DNA from 3 places in the Streptomyces sp. TG1A-8 genome. Region 1 is predicted to be linked to each of the others. Evidence: riboswitches for the same ligand, from Rfam matches in the RefSeq annotation. Region 1 holds a riboswitch; each other region holds the start of a gene.

The links. Region 1 has a riboswitch for cyclic di-AMP ahead of QQY24_RS07975 (M23 family metallopeptidase). Riboswitches for the same ligand answer to the same signal wherever they lie in the genome.
Positions count from the first base shown of each region.
Region 2: it holds a riboswitch for cyclic di-AMP, as region 1 does, so the genes downstream of both, QQY24_RS12175 (C40 family peptidase) here and QQY24_RS07975 (M23 family metallopeptidase) in region 1, are expected to answer to the same signal.
Region 3: it holds a riboswitch for cyclic di-AMP, as region 1 does, so the genes downstream of both, QQY24_RS18785 (transglycosylase family protein) here and QQY24_RS07975 (M23 family metallopeptidase) in region 1, are expected to answer to the same signal.

Region 1 is NZ_JASTLB010000001.1:1,934,358-1,942,202, forward strand. Features, by position in the region: gene QQY24_RS07960 (GNAT family N-acetyltransferase) at 1-161, opposite strand, end outside; gene QQY24_RS07965 (HPr family phosphocarrier protein) at 339-620, shown strand; gene QQY24_RS07970 (GntR family transcriptional regulator) at 805-1,500, opposite strand; gene QQY24_RS07975 (M23 family metallopeptidase) at 1,698-2,438, opposite strand; cyclic di-AMP (ydaO/yuaA leader) riboswitch at 2,451-2,614, opposite strand; gene QQY24_RS07980 (pitrilysin family protein) at 2,824-4,212, opposite strand; gene QQY24_RS07985 (pitrilysin family protein) at 4,209-5,612, opposite strand; gene QQY24_RS07990 (DNA topoisomerase (ATP-hydrolyzing) subunit A) at 5,941-7,845, shown strand, end outside.
Region 2 is NZ_JASTLB010000001.1:2,866,834-2,874,678, reverse strand. Features, by position in the region: gene QQY24_RS12180 (hypothetical protein) at 1-550, opposite strand, end outside; gene QQY24_RS12175 (C40 family peptidase) at 650-1,567, opposite strand; cyclic di-AMP (ydaO/yuaA leader) riboswitch at 1,576-1,746, opposite strand; partial or broken gene pcrA (DNA helicase PcrA) at 2,007-4,486, shown strand; gene QQY24_RS12165 (M23 family metallopeptidase) at 4,546-6,057, opposite strand; gene QQY24_RS12160 (triacylglycerol lipase) at 6,314-7,162, opposite strand; gene QQY24_RS12155 (cobalamin B12-binding domain-containing protein) at 7,387-7,809, shown strand.
Region 3 is NZ_JASTLB010000001.1:4,276,718-4,284,562, forward strand. Features, by position in the region: gene QQY24_RS18760 (serine/threonine-protein kinase) at 1-784, shown strand, start outside; gene QQY24_RS18765 (SurA N-terminal domain-containing protein) at 1,122-1,769, shown strand; gene QQY24_RS18770 (nucleoside triphosphate pyrophosphohydrolase) at 1,891-2,904, shown strand; gene QQY24_RS18775 (cytochrome P450) at 3,109-4,389, shown strand; gene QQY24_RS18780 (transglycosylase family protein) at 4,637-5,716, shown strand; cyclic di-AMP (ydaO/yuaA leader) riboswitch at 5,899-6,066, shown strand; gene QQY24_RS18785 (transglycosylase family protein) at 6,071-6,817, shown strand; gene eno (phosphopyruvate hydratase) at 7,183-7,845, shown strand, end outside.

The sequences.
Region 1 (7,845 bases):
TTCGACTCGTCCGAGACCTGCTCGTAGAAGCTGACCAGGCGGTCGGCGTCATCGACGGTGATGGGCCGGACGCGCGCGGTGCCCCCGTCGCGCAGCACCACGTCCGCCTCCCAGTGGGCGGGGTACTCGTGCCGGTCCTGCCGGTCCGCCGGGGTCTGCATGGGCCCCAGGGTACGGCTCGCGCACGGCAACGGCGCGAGGCAGTCCGTGGGGGACGCGAAGCCGGACCGGGGCCGCGGTCCGGCTTCCGCCGGGGCGGGGCACCGGACCGCTCCGGGCACGCGCCATGATATGGAAAACTGGTCTAGACAACCTGAGAACCTGAAGGGCAGCATCACATGGCTGAGCGCCGCGTCAACGTCGGCTGGGCCGAGGGCCTCCACGCCCGCCCCGCCTCCATCTTCGTCCGAGCCGCCACGGCCACCGGCGTCCCGGTCACCATCGCCAAGGCCGGCGGCACGCCGGTCAACGCGGCCTCCATGCTGGCCGTCCTGGGACTGGGCGCCCAGGGGGGCGAGGAGATCGTGCTGGCCTCCGGCGCCGAGGGCGCGGACGCCGCCCTCGACCGCCTGGCCAAGCTGGTCGCCGAGGGTCTGGAGGAACTGCCCGAGACCGTCTGAGATCACGACGGGAAGCCGCGTCGTCCGGGCAGGACGGCGCGGCTTCCCGCATTTCCACGCCCGCCGGGCGGAAATCCGCCGTGAGCGCGCGAATAAATGCGACCGCACAGGGGCGGCACGCGCGGAAAAAGGCAGCGGAAACACCGGTCCACCGAATATCCGCTCTTTGTATACGGCGCCCGTGTTAATGTCGCGGGCCCGGCATGTTTACGACGTGTTGCGAGTTCCTCACGCGCTCCGGGCGGTCCCCGGCCGGGGTGAGGCGCAGCCGGTGCGCGGCCGTCGCGCGCTCGGTGTGCAGCGCCGTGACGGCTCGCGCGCGCTCGCCGTCGCCGCGCGCCACCGCGTCCACGATGGCGCCGTGCTCCGCCCAGCAGTCCGCCGGGCTGGCCGGTGCCTGCACCGCGTACATCCAGGTGATCTTGTGCCGCAGCTGGGTCAGCGCCGAGGTCAGGGAGTGGCTGCCGCAGGCCTGGGCGAGCGTCTCGTGGAACCAGCCGCCCAGCGAGCGCAGGTCCTCGCTGTTGCCCCTCCTGGCCCGCTCCTGGCCCAGCCGGACCAGGCCGCGCAGCACCTTCAGATGGGCGTCGGTGCGCCGCCGGGCGGCCCGGGAGGCGCCGAGCGGCTCCAGCAGCACGCGCATCTCCAGCAGGTCGGCGGCCTCCTGCTCGGTCGGTTCGGCCACGCACGCGCCCGCGTGCCGCCGGGTCACCACGAACCCCTCCGCCTCCAGGGTGCGCAGCGCCTCGCGGACGGGGACGCGCGAGACGCCGTAGCGGCGGGCCAGGACTTCCTCGGTGAGGCGGCTGCCGCGTTCGTGGACACCGGCCACGATGTCGTCCCGGATCGCCGTGCACACCGAGTGCGCCGGAATACGCATGACCGACCTCCGTCTTAATCCCCGTGAAACGCCGACGATGGACGCGTGTTCCGTGACTCTATTCCAAGGGGCCGGAATTTCCGACGGCGGACCGGAATCCGTGGATATTTTTTGGACAGCGGGCACCGGGACCGCACGGGAACGGCGAAGGCCCCGGCTCGGGGAGCCGGGGCCGCGCCGGGGCGTGCGGTCGTTCGTCAGACGTTCACGCCGTGCTTGCGGAGGTAGGCGACGGGGTCGACGTCCGAGCCGTACTCCGGGGTCGTGCGGACCTCGAAGTGCAGGTGCGGCCCGGTGACGTTGCCGGTGGCGCCGGACAGGCCGATCCGCAGGCCCGCGGTGACCTTCTGGCCCACGGTGACGCCGATGGACGACAGGTGGCCGTACTGGGTGTACATGCCGTCGGCCATCCGGATCACGACCTGGTTGCCGTAGGCGCCGCCCCAGCCGGTGGAGACGACGGTGCCGGAGCCCACCGCGTGGACCGGGGTGCCGCTCGCGGCGTGGAAGTCGACGCCGGTGTGCGAGCCGGAGGACCACAGGGAACCACCGGTCTTGTAGCCGGTGGAGACGTAGGAGCCGGCGATCGGGGCGACGAAGGCGTTCAGGCGCTTGCGCTCGGCCTCCCGGGCGGCGCGTGCCTGGGCCTCGCGGTCCTTCTCGGCGGCCGCCGCGGCCTCCTCGGCCGCCTTCTGCGCGGCGGCCTCCTGCTGGGCGGCGGCCTGCGCGTCGATCTGCTCGGCGAGCGTGTCGCTCACCGTGATGACCGGGGTGAGGCCGGTCTGCTCGGGGGGGTTCTCCGCGGCGAACGCCGGGGCGGCCGCGAGGGTGCCGATGACACCGGTGGTGGTGAGGGCCGCGACACCGGCCGCCTGAGCGGTGGTGCGCTTGACCCGGCCGGGCTTGCGGTGCTTCCCGGTGGCGCACATGAACGCCATGAAGTGGGTGGTCCTTTCCTTCCCTCTCGCCTACCGGGTTAGCTGACGGGTTCGGAGCAGGAAGGTCTCCTACGGGCCCCCTCGCTGGCGCGCGGGCGTCCGATTCACCCCAGGGACTGCGTGGGGTCCCCGGCTCCCCTGGCTCGCGCCGTACGGGGACTCGGCGATGGCTGTCCGGTGCCGCGGATGCGGCGCACTGCCTGACGAACAGCCCGGACGAAGCTACGGTGTGCCGCTTCCCGCCATCAAACAAAAGCGGGCTTTTGTAGCGCATCCCACAGCCCGGAAGGGCAACCACTGCGGCAATCCGGACATGTGGGCAACCGCCCGTGCGCGCGTGGGGCCCTGACGACCCGCCGGTCGCCGGAGCCCCACGCGCGGGTGCCTACTCGGCCCGCACGACCGTGACGGGACCGATGCCGAGGGCCTCCACGGGCGCCGCGATCTGCGAGGCGTCACCGACGAGGACGGTCACCAGGCGGTCCACCGGGAAGGCGTTGACGACCGCCGCGGTGGCCTCCACGGTGCCGGTGGCGGCGAGTCGCCGGTAGAGCCCGGCCTGGAAGTCGTCGGACAGGTGCTGCTCGACCTGGTCGGCCAGGGCGCTCGCGACGGCCGCCGCGGTCTCGTACTTCAGCGGCGCCACCCCCACCAGGTTCTGCACGGCGACGTCCCGCTCGGCGTCGGTCAGCCCCTCCGCCGCGAGCCTGCGCAGCACCTTCCACAGGTCGTCCAGCGCGGGACCGGTGTTGGGGGTGTCCACGGAGCCGCTGATGGCGAGCATCGCGGCGCCCGTGCCGTCCGGGGCGGAGCGCAGGACCTGCGCGAAGGCGCGGACGCCGTAGGTGTAGCCCTTCTCCTCGCGCAGGACGCGGTCCAGGCGCGAGGTGAGGGTGCCGCCCAGGCAGTAGGTGCCGAGCACCTGGGCGGGCCACACGCGGTCGTGCCGGTCGCAGCCGACCCGGCCGATGAGCAGCTGCGTCTGGACGGCGCCGGGCCGGTCGACGACGACCACGCGTCCGGTGTCGTCGGCGGTCACCGGCGGGACCTGCCGCGGCTCGCCCGGGGTGCCGGTCCAGGCGCCCAGGGTGTCGGCGAGCAGCGCGTCCAGGTCCGTGCCGGTGAGGTCGCCGACGACGACCGCGGTGGCCGTCGCGGGGCGCACGTGCCGGTCGTAGAAGGCGCGTACGGCCGCCGCGTCGATCTTGGCGACCGTGTCCTCGGTGCCCTGGCGCGGGCGCGACATGCGCGAGGCCGCCGGGAACAGCTGCCTGGAGAGTTCCTTGGCGGCCCGGCGGGAGGGGTTGGCCAGCTCGTGCGGGATCTCGTCCAGGCGGTTGCGGACCAGCCGCTCGACCTCGTTCTCGGCGAACGCGGGGGCGCGCAGCGCGTCGGCGAGCAGGCCGAGGCCCCTGCCCAGGCGGGAGGCCGGGACCTCCAGGCTGATCCGGACGCCGGGGTGGTCCGCGTGCGAGTCGAACGTGGCGCCGGCCCGCTCCAGTTCGGCGGCGAACTCCTCCGCCGAGTGCTGGTCGGTGCCCTCGGAGAAGGCCCGGGCCATGATGCTGGCGACGCCGTCCAGGCCGGCCGGTTCGGCGTCCAGCGGCGCGTCCAGCAGCACCTCGACGGCGACGACCTGCTGGCCGGGCCGGTGGCAGCGCAGCACGGTCAGGCCGTTGCCGAGGGTGCCGCGCTCGGGGGCCGGGAACGCCCACGGCCTGGCCTCGCCGGGCTGCGGCTGGGGGTGGAACTCCATGGTGGCGAGCTCGCTCACTTGGCCGTCTCCTCGTCGTCGCTGTGCTCGGCGCCTGCCTCCACCGTCGCCTCCGCCCGGGGGTCCTCGGGGACGTCGGTGTCCTCCAGGACCTCGGGGGACTTCGGCTCGTAGACGAGGACCGCGCGGTTGTCGGGGCGCAGGCGGGCCTTGGCCACCTCCCGGACCTCCTCGGGGGTCACCTCCAGAACGCGCCGGACGGCCGTGAGGGCGAGCTGCGGGTCGCCGAACAGGACGGCGTACCGGCACAGTTCGTCGGCGCGGCCGGCGACGGTGCCGAGCCGGTCCAGCCACTCGCGCTCCAGCTGGGCCTGGGCGCGCTCCATCTCCTCGGGGGTGGGGCCCTCCTCGGCGAAGCGGGCCAGCTCCTCGTCGATGGCGGCCTCGATGACCGGCACCTCGACGTCACCGGAGGTCTTCACGTCCAACCAGCCCAGCGAGGGCGCGCCGGCCAGGCGCAGCAGGCCGAACCCGGCGGTGACGGCCGTGCGGTCGCGGCGCACCAGCCGGTTGAACAGGCGGGAGGACTCGCCGCCGCCGAGGACGGTCAGGGCGAGGTCGGCCGCGTCCGCCTCGCGCGTGCCGTCGTGCGGGAGCCGGTAGGCGGCCATCAGGGCGCGTGCCGGGACCTCCTCCACGACGACCTCGCGCAGCTGCTCGCCGAGGACGTCCGGGAGCGTGCCGTCGCGGGGCTCGGGCTTGCCGTCGTGGGCGGCGATGGACCCGAAGTACTTCTCGATCCAGGCCAGGGTTTGCTCGGGGTCGATGTCGCCGACCACGGAGAGCACCGCGTTGTTGGGCGCGTAGTAGGTGCGGAAGAACTGGCGGGCGTCCTCCAGGGTGGCCGCGTCCAGGTCCGCCATCGAGCCGATCGGGGTGTGGTGGTAGGGGTGGCCCTCCGGGTAGACGAGGGCGGTCAGCTTCTCGAAGGCGGTGCCGTAGGGGACGTTGTCGTAGCGCTGGCGGCGCTCGTTCTTGACGACGTCCCGCTGGTTCTCCATGGACTCGTCGTCCAGGGCGGTCAGCAGCGACCCCATGCGGTCCGCCTCCAGCCAGAGGGCGAGCTCCAGCTGGTGGGCGGGCATGGTCTCGAAGTAGTTGGTGCGCTCGAAGCTGGTGGTGCCGTTGAGCGAGCCGCCGGCACCCTGGACCAGTTCGAAGTGGCCGTTGCCCTCCACCTGGCCCGACCCTTGGAACATCAGGTGCTCGAAGAGGTGAGCCAGGCCGGTACGCCCCTTGACTTCGTGGCGGGAGCCGACGTCGTACCAGAGGCAGACCGCCGCCACCGGGGTCAGGTGGTCCTCGGAGAGCACCACGCGCAGACCGTTGGCCAGGCGGTGCTCGGTCGCTGTCAGGCCCCCGGAGCCTGCCTCGGCTGTGGTCGTGTGACCCATGGGCATGTACGTCCCTTCGCGAGCGGAGGCGGTCGTCGAAACCGCGGTTTTCCTGCGTTCCTGCCACTGTATGCACAGCGCGCGGGGCCCCGGCGAAGTTCCCGCGGCACGTACGCCCACAGCGGATCGCGTAGCCTGCGTCAGCGTGCCCGCCGAGCGGCCGCGGAGCGCGGCCCGGCGCCGGGCCGGACCGCGGGGACCGGGTCGCGGCCCGGGTTGTCGGTGCCGCGGTCCACAATGGTCCGCGTCAGATCCCGTCACACGCTTCAGCAAGAGTGAGCCGAAGGGGGCGCGCCCCGTAGGCGAGCGAACAGATCAGGAGGAGCCGGCAGCGATGGCCCGCCGCAGCACGAAGACCCCGCCGCCCGACGATCCGTACGAGGAGAAGATCCTCGACATCGACGTCGTGGACGAGATGCGTGGCTCCTACCTCGAGTACGCGTACTCGGTCATCTACTCGCGCGCCCTGCCGGACGCCCGCGACGGCCTCAAGCCGGTGCACCGCCGGATCGTCTACCAGATGAACGAGATGGGCCTGCGCCCCGACCGCGGCTACGTGAAGTGCGCGCGCGTGGTCGGCGAGGTGATGGGCAAGCTGCACCCGCACGGGGACTCGTCGATCTACGACGCGCTGGTGCGCATGGCCCAGCCCTTCTCGATGCGCGTCCCGCTGGTCGACGGCCACGGCAACTTCGGTTCGCTGGGCAACGACGACCCGCCGGCCGCCATGCGGTACACCGAGTGCCGGATGGCCGAGGCGACGAGCCTGATGACCGAGTCGATCGACGAGGACACGGTCGACTTCGCGCCGAACTACGACGGCCAGGAGCAGGAGCCGGTGGCGCTGCCCGCCGCCTTCCCGAACCTGCTGGTGAACGGCTCCTCGGGCATCGCGGTGGGCATGGCGACGAACATGCCGCCGCACAACCTGCGGGAGGTCATCGCCGCCGCCCGCCACCTGATCAGGCACCCGAACGCCGACCTGGACGCGCTCATGCGGCACGTCCCCGGCCCCGACCTGCCCACCGGCGGCCGCATCGTGGGCCTGAACGGCGTCCGCGACGCGTACGCCACGGGCCGCGGCACCTTCAAGATGCGCGCGACGGTCACGGTCGAGACCGTGACCGCCCGCCGCAAGGGCCTGGTCGTCACCGAACTGCCGTTCACGGTCGGTCCGGAGAAGGTGATCGCGAAGATCAAGGACCTCGTCAACGCGAAGAAGGTCCAGGGCATCGCCGACGTCAAGGACCTCACCGACCGTGAGCACGGGCTGCGCCTGGTCATCGAGGTCAAGAACGGCTTCGTGCCGGAGGCGATCCTGGAGCAGCTCTACAAGCTGACCCCCATGGAGGAGACCTTCGGCATCAACAACGTGGCCCTGGTGGACGGCCAGCCGCTCACCCTGGGCCTGAAGGAGCTGCTGGAGGTCTACCTCGACCACCGCTTCGAGGTCGTCCGGCGGCGCAGCGAGTACCGCCGCGGCAAGCGCCGCGACCGCCTGCACCTGGTCGAGGGCCTGCTCACCGCGCTGGTCGACATCGACGAGGTCATCCGGCTCATCCGGTCCAGCGAGAACTCCGCGCAGGCCAAGGAGCGCCTGATCGAGCGCTTCTCGCTCAGCGACGTGCAGACGCAGTACATCCTCGACACGCCGCTGCGCCGCCTCACCAGGTACGACCGCATCGAGCTGGAGGCGGAGCAGGACAGGCTCACCGCGGAGATCGGGGAGCTGACCCGGATCCTGGAGTCCGACGCGGAGCTGCGCAAGCTGGTCTCGGCCGAACTGGCGGCGGTCGCCAAGAAGTTCGGCACCGACCGGCGCACGGTCCTGCTGGAGTCCGCGGGCGCCACCGCGGCCACCGTGCCGCTCCAGGTCGCCGACGACCCGTGCCGGGTGCTGCTGTCCTCCACCGGTCTGCTGGCCCGTACGTCGACCGCCGAGCCGCTCCCCGAGGACGCCGGCGGCAGGCGGGTCAAGCACGACGTGATCGTCTCGGCGGTCCCGGCGACCGCACGCGGCGAGATCGGCGCGGTGACCTCGGCGGGCCGCCTGCTGCGGATCAACGTGGTCGACCTGCCGCAGCTGCCCGACACGGCGACGGCCCCGAACCTCTCGGGAGGGGCGCCGCTGGCGGAGTTCGTCTCCCTGGAGGACACCGAGACGGTGGTCTGCCTGACCACGCTGGACGAGTCGTCCCCGGGACTGGCGCTGGGCACCGAGCAGGGCATCGTCAAGCGG
Region 2 (7,845 bases), 930 kb from region 1:
GGCGCGGCTCGAAGCGCGTCAGGGCGAGGCCGTAGAACACCAGGCCCAGCCAGAACAGCGCCAGCGCGGCGTGCGCGAGCCACGCCAGTGCCTCGCTCGCGGCCAGGACGGCCGCCAGCACCGCGAGCCCCTGTGCGGCCACACAGCACAGGAACACCGTCCCGGGCATGCGCCGCCCCCGGTTCCGTGGGGCGAGCAGGAGCAGCACGGGCCAGAGCAGCGCCGCCAGCGCCAGCAGCGCCTCCGCCGGGGTCTGCCGGCCGAGCGCCGAGATCCGGGTGCCGAGCACCGCCGTGGCGGCGACGGCGGTGAGCGCACCCGGGCCGCGCGCCTGCGCCGCCCACCGGTGCCGCTGTCCCACCAGCCGTACGGCGAACCCGGCACCGAGCCCCGCCCAGACGACGCAGGCGACCCCCAGGAGGATCCGGGACGGCGTCTCGTCACCGCTCATGTGCAGGCCCACCGACACGATGCCGGTCGCCATCACCGCGGTCCCGGCCGCCGGCCGGCGCCGGGCCCACCACGCACGCAGACCTGAGATGCCGGGCATGCGCCCGATGGTAGGGAGCCGCGCGGTCCGTCCGGGGGAGGGCACGCGCGCGGGGGCCCGAACAGCGCACCGCGCGCGGGACGGCGGGCGCGGGACGGGTCAGGCCGGTCGCACGACGCTGTGGACGGGCGTTTCGCCGCCGTGGTGGACCGGTTCCTCGCAGACGTACGCGCCGGGCCCCGGTGCGTGGACCATCATGCCCCCGCCCAGGTAGAGACCGACGTGGTGCGCGCCGCCGAAGAAGACCAGGTCACCGGGTCGCGCCTCGGCGACCGTGACCGCCGTGCCCGCGCGGGCCTGGCCGGCCGCGGTGCGCGGCAGGGCCACGCCGGCGGCCTTCCAGGCGGCCTGGGTGAGGCCGGAGCAGTCGTAGGAACCGGGCCCGGCGGCACCCCAGACGTACGGTTTGCCGATCTGTGCGCGGGCGAAGGCGACGGCCTTGCCGGCCGGGAGGTCGGTCGGGAGGTCGGCCGGGGCGGCGGACGGCGTGATGCCGCGGGCGGACCGGCCCGGCGGCGGTGCCGTGCCCCGGGCCGCCTCCCGGGCGAGCAGTGCGCGCGCGGACGCCAGCTTTCGCTGGGCGGCGGCCTTGGCCGTCTTCGGACCGTTCGGCGCCTCGGCCGGCGCCACGACGGGTGTCGCACGGGTCCTGGCGGTCTCCTGGCGCCTGCGCACGGTCGAGGCCAGCCGGTCCATCACCCGGCTCTGGTCGAAGTAGTCCCGCGGGCCGTCCGGGAGCCGGACCCCCTCGCGCGGGACGTCGGCGCGCTCGCGCGGCCGGCCGGTCCGCGCCCCGGCCGCCTCCTGCGGTTCGGCCGCCGACTCGGCCCGCCGGTAGAAGTCCTCGATCTTCCTCTCGATCTCCTCCCGGCTCGGCCGGCCGTCGGGAGCGGGCGCCGCCTCGGCCGCGTGCGACAGCACGGCCACGGAGGTGAAGGCGGCGGTGGCCAGGGCGGGGCTGGTGCGGACGACTGCTCCGCGCGTCCCGCCGGGGCGCGGCTTGCGGTGCGACGCCAAGGGAGGCGACTCCTTCCATGTGCCGCCTACCGGGTTAGCTGTCGGGTTCGGGCGGGTGGTTCGGAAGGGTTGCCCTACGGCGTCGTCCCGGGTGGGAGTCGGCCGATTCACCCCAGGATCGGTGGGTCCCCGGCTCCGGTCGCCGCACAGGGGCGCACCGGACTCGGCGGAGGCCGCGCGGCCCGGCGACGTTCGCCGGAAGGGGTCGTGCGACCTGAGGGAAACTTAGCCAACTCGTGTGACTCCTGTGAAGGTTGGCGCACGAAATGTCCGATACATTTTCGTGACCTGTGAGCGGGCGGGCCTCCGCGACGGGACGCCCGCGCAGCGTGAGCGGCGGACCGGTGCGTGCCGAAGCGGTCATCGCCGCCCCGGGGGACCGGTCGTGCCCCCGGGGCGGCGACCGGTTGTCCGCGGGGCGCCCTAGACTCGGAGAGCGATGAGCAGCCTCTTTGACGACAGCTTCCTGGCGGACCTCCGAGCCCCTCGCGGGCACGAGGAGGAGCCCCCGCCGCCGCCCGAGGACGATCACGTTCCGGAGTCGCTTCCGGACGACCTGTTCGGCGGGAAGTTCGACGTGCCGCCGGAGCGGGACACCCACTACCGCGACGGCGCCCCGCGCCCCGCGATCGACGCCGCCGCCCTCCTGGAGGGGCTGAACGAGAACCAGCGCGCCGCGGTCGTCCACGCCGGCTCCCCCTGCTCATCGTCGCCGGCGCCGGCTCCGGCAAGACCCGCGTGCTCACCCACCGCATCGCCCACCTGCTCGCCGAGCGGCACGTGCACCCGGGCCAGGTCCTCGCGATCACCTTCACCAACAAGGCCGCGGGCGAGATGAAGGAGCGCGTCGAGCAGCTCGTCGGCCCGCGCGCGCACGCGATGTGGGTCATGACCTTCCACAGCGCGTGCGTGCGCATCCTGCGCCGGGAGTCCAGGAAGCTCGGGTTCACCTCCTCGTTCTCGATCTACGACGCCGCCGACAGCAAGCGCCTGATGGCCCTGGTCTGCCGCGACCTGGAGCTCGACCCCAAGCGCTACCCGCCCAAGTCCTTCAGCGCCAAGATCAGCAACCTGAAGAACGAGCTGATCGACGAGGAGGACTTCGCCGCCCGGGCCACCGACGGCTTCGAGAAGGCCCTCGCCCAGGCCTACGCGCTGTACCAGTCACGCCTGCGCGAGGCGAACGCGCTCGACTTCGACGACCTGATCATGACGACGGTCAACCTGCTGCGCGCCTTCCCGGACGTCGCCGAGCACTACCGCCGCCGCTTCCGGCACGTCCTGGTGGACGAGTACCAGGACACCAACCACGCCCAGTACGCACTCGTGCGCGAACTGGTCGGCACCGGCGAGCACGCCGGGGACGCCCCGCCCCACGCGGACGACCTCCCGCCCGCCGAGCTGTGCGTGGTCGGTGACGCGGACCAGTCGATCTACGCCTTCCGGGGCGCGACGATCCGTAACATCCTCCAGTTCGAGGAGGACTACCCGGACGCGACGACGATCCTGCTGGAGCAGAACTACCGCTCCACGCAGACCATCCTGTCCGCCGCCAACGCGGTCATCGAGCGCAACGAGTCCCGCCGCCCGAAGAACCTGTGGACCAACGCCGGCCAGGGCGCGCGCATCACCGGTTACGTGGCGGACACCGAGCACGACGAGGCGCAGTTCGTCGCGGACGAGATAGACCGCCTGGTCGACGCGGGCCGGGCCAAGGCCGGCGACGTCGCCGTCTTCTACCGCACCAACGCCCAGTCCCGCGTCTTCGAAGAGGTCTTCATCCGCGTCGGCCTGCCCTACAAGGTCGTCGGCGGCGTCCGCTTCTACGAGCGCAAGGAGGTCCGGGACGTCCTGGCCTACCTGCGCGTCCTCGCCAACCCCGAGGACTCGGTGCCGCTGCGCCGCATCCTCAACGTCCCCAAGCGGGGCATCGGCGAGCGCGCCGAGGCGATGGTCGACGCCCTCGCCCAGCGGGAGAGGATCAGCTTCCCGCAGGCGCTGAAGCGCGTGGACGAGGCGTACGGCATGGCCGCGCGGTCCACCAACGCGGTCAAGCGGTTCAACACGCTGATGGAGGACCTGCGTACGATCGTGGAGTCCGGCGCCGGACCCGCGACCGTCCTCGAAGCGGTGCTCGAACGCACCGGTTACCTGGCCGAACTGCAGGCCTCCACCGACCCGCAGGACGAGACCCGCATCGAGAACCTGCAGGAACTGGCGGCTGTGGCCCTGGAGTTCGAGCAGGAGCGCGGCGAGGGCGAGCAGGGGACGCTGGCCGACTTCCTGGAGCAGGTCGCCCTGGTCGCCGACTCCGACCAGATCCCGGACGAGGAGGACGGCAGCGGCGTCATCACGCTGATGACCCTGCACACCGCCAAGGGCCTGGAGTTCCCGGTCGTCTTCCTGACCGGCATGGAGGACGGCGTCTTCCCGCACATGCGGGCCCTCGGCCAGACCAAGGAACTGGAGGAGGAGCGGCGCCTGGCCTACGTCGGCATCACGCGCGCCCGGGAGCGGCTGTACCTCACGCGCTCCACGCTGCGCAGTGCCTGGGGCCAGCCGTCGTACAACCCGCCCTCCCGCTTCCTGGAGGAGATCCCGCCCGCCCATGTGGACTGGAAGCGGACGGGGGCGACCGCGCCGATGCCCTCCGGTCCCGCCGCCGGGGTCGCGGCCTCGCTGTCCTCGACCCGCTCCCGCTCCGCGGTCTCGGGCGCGTCCGGGTTCGCCACCCGGCGCGCGGGGGAGAAGCCGGTGGTCGCCCTGGCCGTCGGGGACCGCGTCACCCACGACCAGTTCGGACTCGGCACGGTCGTCGCGGTGAAGGGCACGGGTGCGAACGCGGAGGCGACGGTCGACTTCGGCGACGACAAGCCCAAGCGGCTGCTGCTGCGGTACGCGCCGGTGGAGAAGCTGTAGGCACGGGTGGGTCCCGCCGTCCGGGCGGGACCCCCACCCCACCCGGTGCGCGACGGGTCTCAGGAAGGATCCAGGCCGTGGCTGCGCAGCCAGGGCAGCGGGTCTATGGCCGATCCGCCCGCCGGGCGCACCTCGAAGTGCAGGTGCGGGCCCGTGGAGTTGCCGGAGTTGCCGGAGTAGGCGATCGGCTCGCCGGCCTTGACGATCGTCCCGGAGGGTACCCGGTAGTTGGACAGGTGGCAGTACCAGGTCTGCGTGCCGTCCTTCGCCGTCACGATCATCATGTTGCCGTAGGCGCTGTTCCACTTCGTGGTGACGGTGCCGTCGGTGGCGGCCATGACCGTGGTGCCGTAGGAGACCGGGAAGTCGATGCCCGTGTGCACGGACATCCAGTTCACCCCGGCCTGCCCGAAGTAGGCGCTGAGCCCGTGCTGCGCGACCGGCAGCGCGAACTTCGGTCGCAGCCGCTCCTTGAGCGCGGCCTCCGCGGCGGCCTTCTTCTTCTCCAGCTCCTGCTGCACCTCGAGGTCGATGCGTTCCTGCGTACGGCTGGCCCGGTCGGCGAAGTCGTCGGCGCCGGCGGAGAGCGTCCTGAGCTGGGTGTCCAACTGGCTGTTGGCCACGGACGGCTGCACCGCGTGCGCGTCCGACGCGGAGGCGGTGGTCTCCTGGGCGCCGTCGGTCAGGGCGCCGACGGAGGCGGCGGCGATTCCGGCGACCCCCATCACACAGGCCGAGGGCACGGCGATGGTCAGCAGCGCGGAGCGCTTGGGAGGCGTGCGGCGCCGGGACCGTGCCGCCCCGCGCGAGCCGACGCGGGCGGCCGGGACCGGGACGCCCTCCTCCTGCCCGTCGAGCAACTCCGGTACGACGGGCAGCTCGCCGGTGGCGGCCGGCCCGCTTTCCCCGTCGGGCGTTTCGGAGGAGGTGTCGAAGGGGCCGAAGGGCGCGCCCTCGTGCGGCACCTGCTCGAAGACGCTCGTCGCCGACTCGTCCCCGACCTGCTCGAGCGTGGCCGTGGTCTGCTGGTCGAACGGCTCGGCGTGCTGTTCGTGCGCCACGGCCGCGCCGTCGGTGTTCCACTGCGTGGCGTCGTAGGCGCCCGTGTCGAGGGTCTGGGTGCCCCACTCCCACTGCTGGGTGGGGTCGGCGCCGGCGTCGCCGGGCTGGAGCCAGGCGTTCGCGTCCCACTGGCCGGTGGTGTCGTTCCCGGTGGTCTGTGCGGGGATCGTCCAGGCGGTGGTGTCGTACCCGCCGGTGGCGTAGGAGGTGTGGTGTTGGGCCGCGTACGGGTCGGGGTGCGGGCTCCGGTCGGTGTCGGTCCGCCACTGCCCGGTGTCGTACGCGCCGGTGTGCTGCGTGCCGCCCGGGAGGTCGCCGAAGAGCGGGTCGGTCTCGAAGGTCCCGGTGCCGGTGTCACCGGCCGGGAAACGGGTGGCGTCGTAGCCGCCGTACGTGGTGAGGTCGTCCTGCGGGGTTTCCCGTGCCCCGTACGGCGCGTAGTGCGCGTCGGAGGCGTCGGAAGCCGGGGCCGGGGTGGTCATGGTCCCCGACGGGTGACGATCGTTCACCAACTTCTCTTTCGCCTCGACAACAGGGGCTGCCAGAGCAGTGCGGCGACTGTACCCGGCGGTATGCGGGCGCGACAATCTTCGGCTGGTTTCACGTTGGCCTGAAACGGGCATTCGGCCGTGTTCCGGGGGGTGGCGGGCGCGAGTTCGGCTTTGTGTTCGATGATTGCCCGACAACAGGTGACCGTGAGTCACCTGTGCGCGGACCGTGCCGTGGCCCCGCGGTCGCTCCCGGTCCGCCGCCCGGGTGCTCCCCTCAGGCCACCGTCAGCCCGTCGGCGAGCCGGTCCCCGGTGTGCTCGCAGTCCAGGGCCTCCCGGATCCCGGCGGCCACGGCGGGGTGGACGGGCAGGGCCAGGTGCCCGATGCCGGTCACCCGGATGTTGTGCGCGTCCAGATCGGGGTGCTCGACGCAGGCCGCCTCCAGCGGCTCCATCACGGAGTCCAGATCGCTCCAGAAACCGACGAACCGGGTGCGGCAGCCGGGCGCCGGGCGGGCCAGCTCCTCGATCACCTCGGAGCCGGGCCGCATCTGCCGCACGATCGGATGGGCGTTGGCCAGCGGCACCGCCCGGGTTCCGCAGTGCGGGGTGCCCAGGGTGACGAGGGTGCGCACCCGCAGGTCACCGCCCAGGCGTTGCACGTAGTAGCGCGCGATCAGCCCGCCCAGGCTGTGTCCCACGATGTCGACCTCGCGGCTGCCGGTGCGTGCGCAGATCTCCTCGACGTGCCGGCCCAGCAGTTCCGCCGCGGTGCGGATGTCGCAGGTCAGCGGGGAATAGTTCAGCGACTCGATCCGCTGGCGGCCGTGTCGGGCCAGGGTGCGGCGCAGCAGGACGAAGACCGAGCGGTTGTCGATGAAGCCGTGCAGCAGGACGACCGGCGGGCCGGACCGGTCGGGGAGTCTGGTGGTGCCGTCCGGCGCCGGGGGATCGGGGCAGGGGCGCTCCTGGATGAGGCCGGTCGGGTACAGCAGCACGTGCCCCGCCAGGATCGCGGCCTCCAGTGCGGTGGCCTTCACCAGGGCCATCGACAGGGAAGCCAGCCTTCCGGGCCACAGCCGCCGGTAGAGCGGCAGGGAGGGAAGAACCCCGGTGACCTTCATGGGCGACCTCCCGTCGGCACGCGGGAGGGCGGCTCGGCCCCCCGTGTGCCTTTGTGTCCCACCGTGTGATTTCCCCCTCGCTGCGCACCGTGAAACCGCCGCTTGCGGGATGCTGGCGATAACGTTCGTTCACTTCGCGACGGGTGACGCAACGCGCCGGATGTGCGGTACTTGTCGGTACGGACGGAAGCGGTCGCTTCCGTAGTCGGTTGATGGAGGCAGTGATGGGTGTGGCAGCCGGTCCGATCCGCGTGGTGGTGGCCAAGCCGGGGCTCGACGGCCACGATCGCGGGGCCAAGGTCATCGCGCGGGCGCTGCGCGACGCCGGTATGGAGGTCATCTACACCGGACTCCACCAGACGCCGGAACAGATCGTCGACACGGCCATCCAGGAGGACGCCGACGCGATCGGCCTGTCCATCCTCTCCGGCGCCCACAACACCCTCTTCGCCGCCGTCATAGCGCTGCTCAAGGAGCGTGACGCCGAGGACATCCTGGTCTTCGGCGGCGGCATCATCCCCGAGGAGGACATCCCGCCGCTGAAGGAGAAGGGCGTCGCGGAGATCTTCACGCCAGGGGCGACGACCACGTCGATCGTGGAGTGGGTGCGGACGAACGTCCGCCAGCCGGCCGCCTCCGGCGGCTGAGCGGGACGCCGGGCCGGGCCCGGCCGGGGCGCCCGG
Region 3 (7,845 bases), 2.3 Mb from region 1:
GGTGCTGCGCCTGCTCGCCAAGGACCCGCAGCACCGTCCGGCCTCCGCGCAGGAGGTGTACGAGCACCTGGCGCTGCTGCTGCCCGCGCGCGGCATGCCCACGGGTGCCCCCCTGGACCCCACGCGCCCCTTCCTGCGCCCGCACGCCCCCTGGCCGGACCGCGCCCGGACCCCCGCGCCGCAGCCCGCCCCGGTCGCGCCGGTGCCGCCCGGGGCCGGCAAGCCCGACGTCGCCGCGGCCGTGGACGAGGTCAAGCGGCTGCTCGGGGAGGGCCGGATCACCCAGGCCGTGGACATCCTCGGCGCGATCCTGCCGGTCGCGGCCGACCGGCACGGCGAGCACTCCCCGGTCGTGCGCACCCTGCGCAAGCAGTACGCGGCGACCCTCCTGGACGACGGCCAGTACCGGCGCGCACTGCCCGAACTGCGCCGCCTCGCCGACGAGCGCGCCGCCGAGGCCGGCCAGGCCGACCCGCAGTCCCTGCGCCACCGCTACGAGGCCGCCCAGTGCCTGGAGCAGCTCGGCGAACCGGCGGCGGCGCTCGCCGAGTACCGGGCGCTGCTGCCGTACTACGAGAACCAGTACGTCTCCGGTGACCCGCAGCTCGCCCACGACGTGCGCCGCCGCATCGGCCACCTGCTGCTCGCCCTCGGTGACCGGCCGGCCGCGCACGACACGCTCGCGCGCCTGGTGATGGACGTCGAGCGCCTGCACGGCCCCGGCCACCCGCTGGCCGAGGAGGTCCGCCGCACCCTGCACTGGCTGGGGCAGGTGCGCGGCTAGGGCCGTGGCGCCGGGTCCTTGGCGTTCACCGGGCCGTTCCCGTGGCCCTGGCGGCCGGAGTTCCCCGGCGGCGGACACACGCCGGACACGTTGCGCCTCGTTCCGCCGGGCAGGACGGACCAGGGGCGGGGTCCACGGCCGGACACCGGTGGTCCGGGAAGCGCGGGCACGTCACGTGGGCGGTGGCCGGCGCGGCCGTCGTCGCCGGGGTGACGCGGCGGTGCCCGAAGTCGTGCTGAATCGTTGGTCGAATGGGTTGGCCAGAGCCGGGCCGCTGCCTACCATCGATCATCGCAAGACTTTGTGCACCGCCGCACAATCTCCTCAGGAGGTCCCCTTGCACCGCCGCCGTAGCACCGCGTTCGTCCTCACCGCCGCGATCGCCGCAGCGGCCCCCCTCCTCACCGCCTGCGGGAACGACGCGCACCCCGGCGCCGCGGCCGTCGTCGGCGGCCAGCGGATTACGGTCTCCGAGCTGGAGAACCGGGTGAACGAGGTGCGCCGGGCGCAGCGGGCCGCGGTGGCCGACGACACCCAGTACCAGCAGGTCCTCGCCTCCACCGGCAGCCTGACCCGCGACACCCTGCACAACATGGTCCTGGACCGGGTGCTGCACCGCGCCGCGCGCGACGAGGGCGTCACGGTCACCCGCAAGGAGGTCCAGCAGATGCGCACCGGTCTGGAGCAGCAGGCCGGCGGCGCCAAGGGGCTGGAGACGGCCTGGCTGCAGAAGTACGGCATCGCACCCGGGCGCCTGGAGGACAACCTGCGCCTCCAGCTGGAGGCGCAGAAGCTCGCCACGAAGCTCGGCACCGACACCACCCAGCCCGCGTTCTGGAAGGCCCTGTCCAAGGCCTCCGGCGAACTCCACGTCGACCTGAACCCGCGCTACGGCTCCTGGGACGTGCAGAAGAGCAGCCGCGTGGACGCGAAGACACCGTGGGTGCGGGAGGTCACGGCGACGGGAGCGCAGCAGCCGGCGTAGCGGACGGGCCGCGGGCAGGGCGGGGGCAGGCTGGCACGGTGCCGGTCATACGGTCATACGGCATCCCCGCCCCTGTGGACAACCGATCCCGTCCGTCCGCGCCGTGGGTTACGTTCGGACGGTGAACGCAACCAGCCCCGAAGCCGCCGTCCCCGAGGCCGGTCCCGGCCGCATCGTCCTGCTCACCACCAGCCACCGCGTCGCACCCGGCCTGCTGTCCTGGCCCGCCTGGCAGGCGCTGCGCGCGGCCGACGCCGTGCTGTGCGCGGACGGCGCGCATCCGCAGCTGCCGTATCTGCGGGAGGCCGGGGCCGCCGTCCGCGAGGCGTCGCCCACCGCGCGGGAGCTGGTCGACGCCTGCGCGGGCGGGCGCACGGTGGTGGTCGTGGCCACGGGTGAGGGCGAGCCCGCCCTCACCGACGGCCTGGCCCGCCTGGCCGGCTCCGGCCGCGTGCGGATGCCGGATCTGGAACTGCTGCCGGCCTCCTACGACCTGCCCGGCGCCCGCCTCCTGGACCTGGTCCAGGTCATGGACCGCATCCGTGCCGAGTGCCCCTGGTCATCCCGGCAGACCCACCGGGGACTGGCGAAGTACGGCATCGAGGAGGCGTACGAACTCGTCGAGGCGATCGAGGCCGGCGACCGCGACGAACTGCGGGAGGAGCTGGGCGACGTCCTGCTCCAGGTCGTCTTCCACTCCCGCATCGCCGAGGAGGACCCTGAGGCGCCGTTCTCCGTCGACGACGTGGCCGGCGGCATCGTCGCCAAGCTGGTCCACCGCCACCCGCACGTCTTCGGCGACGAGAGGGCCGAGACGCCGGAGGACGTCAAGGAGCACTGGCTGCGGACCAAGGCCGAGGAGAAGCGGCGCGGCTCGGTCACCGAAGGCGTCCCCCTCGGCCAGCCCGGACTCGCCCTCACCGCCAAGCTCGCCTTCCGCGCCCGCACGGCCGGCCTGGACGTCCCGCTCCCGCGGGGCGAGGGCATCGGCTACGAACTGCTGGCCCTGGCGGCGCGGGCCGAGGCGGAGGGTGTGGACCCGGAGGCGGCCCTGCGGGCGGCGGCCCGGGTCTACCGGGACGCGATACGGGCGGTGGAGGCGGAAGGAAAGGACGGCACGGCGGCCGCGCAGTAGTTAAGGAGGGGCACCGCGGCGGAGCGGCGGGAGCGGCACCGCGACACGGAGCCGGCCGACTCCTCGAAGGGCGCGGCGGACCGCAACGGAACGCGGGGCGTCCCGCACAGCCACGGTGCGGGACGCCCCGGAGCGCCGGAGCGCGGTGTCCGCCGGCCCCGGTCCCCGTGAGGCGCGCCGCGGCGGGCCCGATACCGTCGGGGGGTGACCGACCAGCCCCACCCCCCGACGGCCGACGACTCCGCCCCCGCCCTGTTCACCTGGGAGTTCGCCGCCAACCCCTACCCCGCCTACGCCTGGCTGAGGGAGCACGCCCCGGTGCACCGGACGCGGCTGCCCAGCGGGGTCGAGGCATGGCTGGTCACCCGGTACGGCGACGCCCGGCAGGCCCTCGCCGACCAGCGGCTGAGCAAGGACCCCGCGCACCACGACGAGCCCGCGCACGCCAGGGGCAGGACCGGCATCCCCGGCGAGCGCAAGGCCGAGCTGATGACGCACCTGCTGAACATCGACCCGCCGGACCACACCCGCCTGCGCCGGCTGGTGAGCAAGGCGTTCACGCCCCGCCGGGTCGCCGAGTTCGCGCCCCGCGTGCAGGAGCTGACCGATCTGCTCATCGACCGGTTCGCGCGGACCGGCTCCGCCGACCTCATCCACGAGTTCGCCTTCCCGCTCCCCATCCACGCCGTCTGCGACCTGCTCGGCGTCCCGCGCGAGGACCAGGACGACTTCCGGGACTGGGCGGGCATGATGATCCGGCACGGGGGAGGACCGCGCGGCGGGGTCGCGCGGTCGGTCAAGAGGATGCGGGGCTACCTCGCCGACCTCATCCACCGCAAGCGGGCGGCGCTGCCCGCCGAGCCCACCCCGGGCGAGGACCTGATCTCCGGCCTCATCCGCGCCTCCGACCACGGCGAGCACCTCACCGAGAACGAGGCCGCCGCCATGGCCTTCATCCTCCTCTTCGCCGGTTTCGAGACCACCGTCAACCTCATCGGCAACGGCACCTACGCCCTGCTCACCCACCCCGGGCAGCGCCACCGGCTGCAGCGGTCCCTGGCCGCGGGCGACCGGGACCTGCTGGAGACCGGCGTGGAGGAACTGCTCCGCTACGACGGCCCGGTGGAGCTGGCCACCTGGCGGTTCGCCACCCGGCCGCTCACCCTCGGCGGACAGGACATCGCCGCCGGGGACCCGGTGCTCGTCGTCCTCGCCGCCGCCGACCGGGACCCGGAGCGGTTCGCGGACCCGGACGTGCTGGACCTCGCCCGGCGCGACAACCAGCACCTCGGCTACGGCCACGGCATCCACTACTGCCTCGGCGCCCCGCTCGCCCGGCTGGAGGGCCAGACCGCGCTCGCCACCCTCCTGACCCGCCTGCCCGACCTGCGGCTCGCGGCGGACCCGGCCGAACTGCGCTGGCGCGGCGGACTCATCATGCGCGGCCTGCGCACACTCCCCGTGGAGTTCACGCCGAGCACCTGAGCCCACCGCCTGAGCCCACCGCCACCGAGCCCGCCCGACCCGTGAACGCACCGTCCCCCACCTGCACGGCAGACCCGAACCTCACGTCCCCCGCGCGAAGGTGACAGGTATTCAACTTCGTGATCTTCATGTGATCTGTGCGGCATGAACTTGTGACAAGTGATCGCCTGCCGATACGTTCACCCCTCAGCGCGGCGCCGAGCCCCATCCGCCGCGCGGACCCCGCTGTCGCACGAAAGGCTTCCGCATGCTCTCCGGGAACGGCCGTCACCGTCGCCCCCGCCAGGCTCCGGCCCTCCTCGTCGCGGCCGGAGTGACCGGCTCGGCCATCGCCATCCCGCTCCTCGGCGCCGCGAGCGCCAGCGCGGCCGACGGCACCACGTGGGACAAGGTCGCCGAGTGCGAAAGCGGCGGCTCCTGGAGCGCCGACACGGGCAACGGCTACTACGGCGGCCTGCAGATCTCCCAGGAGGACTGGGAGGCCCACGGCGGCACCCGGTACGCCTCCAGCGCCGACCAGGCCAGCCGCTCGCAGCAGATCGCCGTCGCCGAGAAGATCCTGGCCGACCGGGGCACCACGCCCTGGGCGACCTGCGCCCTGCTCTCCGGGCTGACCTCCGACTCGGGCTCCGTGGACGTCGACACCGGCGTCGACGGCTCCGGCGCGGCGGACCCGGGCACGGACGACGCGCCCGGGTCCGGCGACTCCGCCGGGCCCACCGACTCCCCGGGCCCCGCCGGCGGATCGGACCCGTCCGGCCCACCGGACGCGACGCCCTCGGCCGGCTCCGGCCCCTCCTCGGGCGCGGCCGACACCCCGGCCCCGGCCCCGGGTTCGCGTTCGGGGACGGACGGCCACGAGACCGGCAAGGCAGGCAAAGCGGACGGGGCCGGCGATGCCGCCAAGTCGGACACGTCCGCATCCGCCGGACCGGAGGGCGGGGGGAGCGGTGGCCCCACCACCACCGGCTCCGCGACCGGCGATCCGGACGATTCCTGGCAGAGCGGCGGTTCCTGGAGCCTGGTCGACACCGGCTCCCTCGACACCGGCTCCCTCGACAATGGCGGACGCCACCGCGGCGGCAGTGCGGACGAAAAAGTGACAAACGGTCAAAGTGCCGCGCCCTCCGGCCGTCACGCCTCCCGGGGTGCGGACACCTACACGGTCCGGCGGGGTGACACCCTCGCCTCCATCGCCGACTCCCTCGGCCTCGACGGCGGATGGCACGCGCTCTACGCCGCGAACGAGAAGGCCGTCGGCGCCGACCCGAACCACATCTCCGCCGGTCAGACCCTGGAAGTAAGGGCGGAAACAGGCGGAAAGTAGCGGGAGTTGACGTCCCGTTTCGCGACCCATGTCCGTTTTGGCGAAAGTGTGGGATGAGTCTCAGAAGCCCTGATCGTCTTTGAAATTTCGCCGGTCCCGTGTCTACGGTCGTGATCGCTCGTCACCACGGGCCCCGGCGACCGCAACGCCGAATCCTGCCAGCGGTCGCCCGGGAACAGTCGTCGCGTCATGCGCCGCAGGCAGGAGCGGGGGACCCAAGGTAAGCGCCAGGACCGGCAGTTCGGCCGGACCCGGCTAGGGGTAAAGCCACCCTCCCGCAGGAGGGTGGCCGGGCAACTCAACCGGCCCGAACCCGACAGCTCACCTCGCAGGCGTCGGTGAGGGGATCCATCCATGCTGTTTTCCGGCAAGGGCAAGCACCGCCGTCCGTCCAAGGCCGTCCGCGCCGTCGCGCTCGCCGGTGTCACCGGCGCCGCCGTCGCCGCCCCGCTGATGGCGGCCGGCAACGCCTCCGCCGCCACCGCCTCCGAGTGGGACACGGTCGCCCGGTGCGAGTCCGGCGGCAACTGGTCCATCAACACCGGCAACGGCTACTACGGCGGCCTGCAGTTCTCCGCCTCCACCTGGGCCGCCTACGGCGGCACGCAGTACGCCGCCACCGCCGACAGGGCCTCCAAGGCGCAGCAGATCGCCGTCGCCGAGAAGGTCCTCGCCGCGCAGGGCAAGGGTGCCTGGCCGGTCTGCGGCACGGGCCTGTCCGGCGCCGCCTACGGCGGTTCCGCCCCGACCGGCAACTCCGCCCCGACCGGCAGCTCGGCGGGCACCTCCGGCAGCTCGGCGGGCACCTCGGGCGGCTCCACGTCGAACAGCGGTGGCAGCACCGCCGCCCGCTCCGGCGACCAGCAGGCCGCCTCCCGCTCCGCGGAGCGTCCGGCCGCGAGCAGGACCGTCACCACCCCGACCGGCGAGAAGGTCAAGAAGGGCGACGGCGAGTACAAGGTCGTCGCGGGCGACACCCTCAGCACCATCGCCCAGAAGCGCGGCGTCGCGGGCGGCTGGAAGAAGCTGTTCGAGCTGAACAAGGGCATCGTCGAGGACGCCAACCTCATCTACCCGGGCCAGCAGCTGCACCTGAAGTGACATCCGGCGCCCACGGCGGCCTCACCGCCCCCGCGGCACGGGTCCGCACGCCGAACCCCTCGTGAGGGCCCCGCCCCGCCGGCCTCCCGCCCCGGCGCGTCCTTCCCGGACGCGCCGGGGCGGGGCTTTTTCCGCCCGCCCCCCGCGCGCCGCGCCCGCCCCGGGCTCCCCCTTCCCCGCCTCCGGCCCGTCCCGACTTCTCCGGTCCTTCCGGGCACCCCTTTGTTTCGGGCCAAAACAAAAGGTACCGTCGGCATGTCCACGGGACGGTCGGTCGCCGGCCGACGCCCCCGGGACGGTTAGGCTCTAGTCGCAAGGCACACCAGCCCCGCACAACCAGCGTCACATCCACGAAGGAGATGCTCGTGCCGTCCATCGACGTCGTCGTAGCCCGGGAAATCCTGGACTCCCGAGGCAACCCCACGGTCGAGGTCGAGGTCGGCCTCGACGACGGCAGCACGGGTCGTGCCGCCGTCCCCTCCGGCGCCTCCACCGGTGCCTTCGAGGCCATCGAGCTCCGCGACGGTGACTCCAACCGCTACCAGGGCAAGGGCGTCGAGAAGGCCGTCCTGGCCGTCATCGAGCAGATCGGCCCCGAGCTGGTCGGCTACGACGCCACCGAGCAGCGCCTGATCGACCAGGCCATGTTCGACCTGGACGCCACCGACAACAAGGGCTCCCTCGGCGCCAACGCGATCCTGGGCGTCTCCCTCGCCGTCGCCCACGCCGCCTCCGAGGCCAGCGACCTGCCGCTGTTCCGCTACCTGGGCGGCCCGAACGCGCACCTGCTGCCGGTGCCGATGATGAACATCCTGAACGGCGGCTCGCACGCCGACTCCAACGTGGACATCCAGGAGTTCATGATCGCCCCGATCGGCGCGGAGTCCTTCTCCGAGGCCCTGCGCTGGGGCGCCGAGGTCTACCACACCCTCAAGAAGGTGCTGAAGAGCAAGGGCCTGTCCACCGGCCTCGGCGACGAGGGCGGCTTCGCCCCCAACCTCGGCTCCAACCGCGAGGCCCTCGACCTC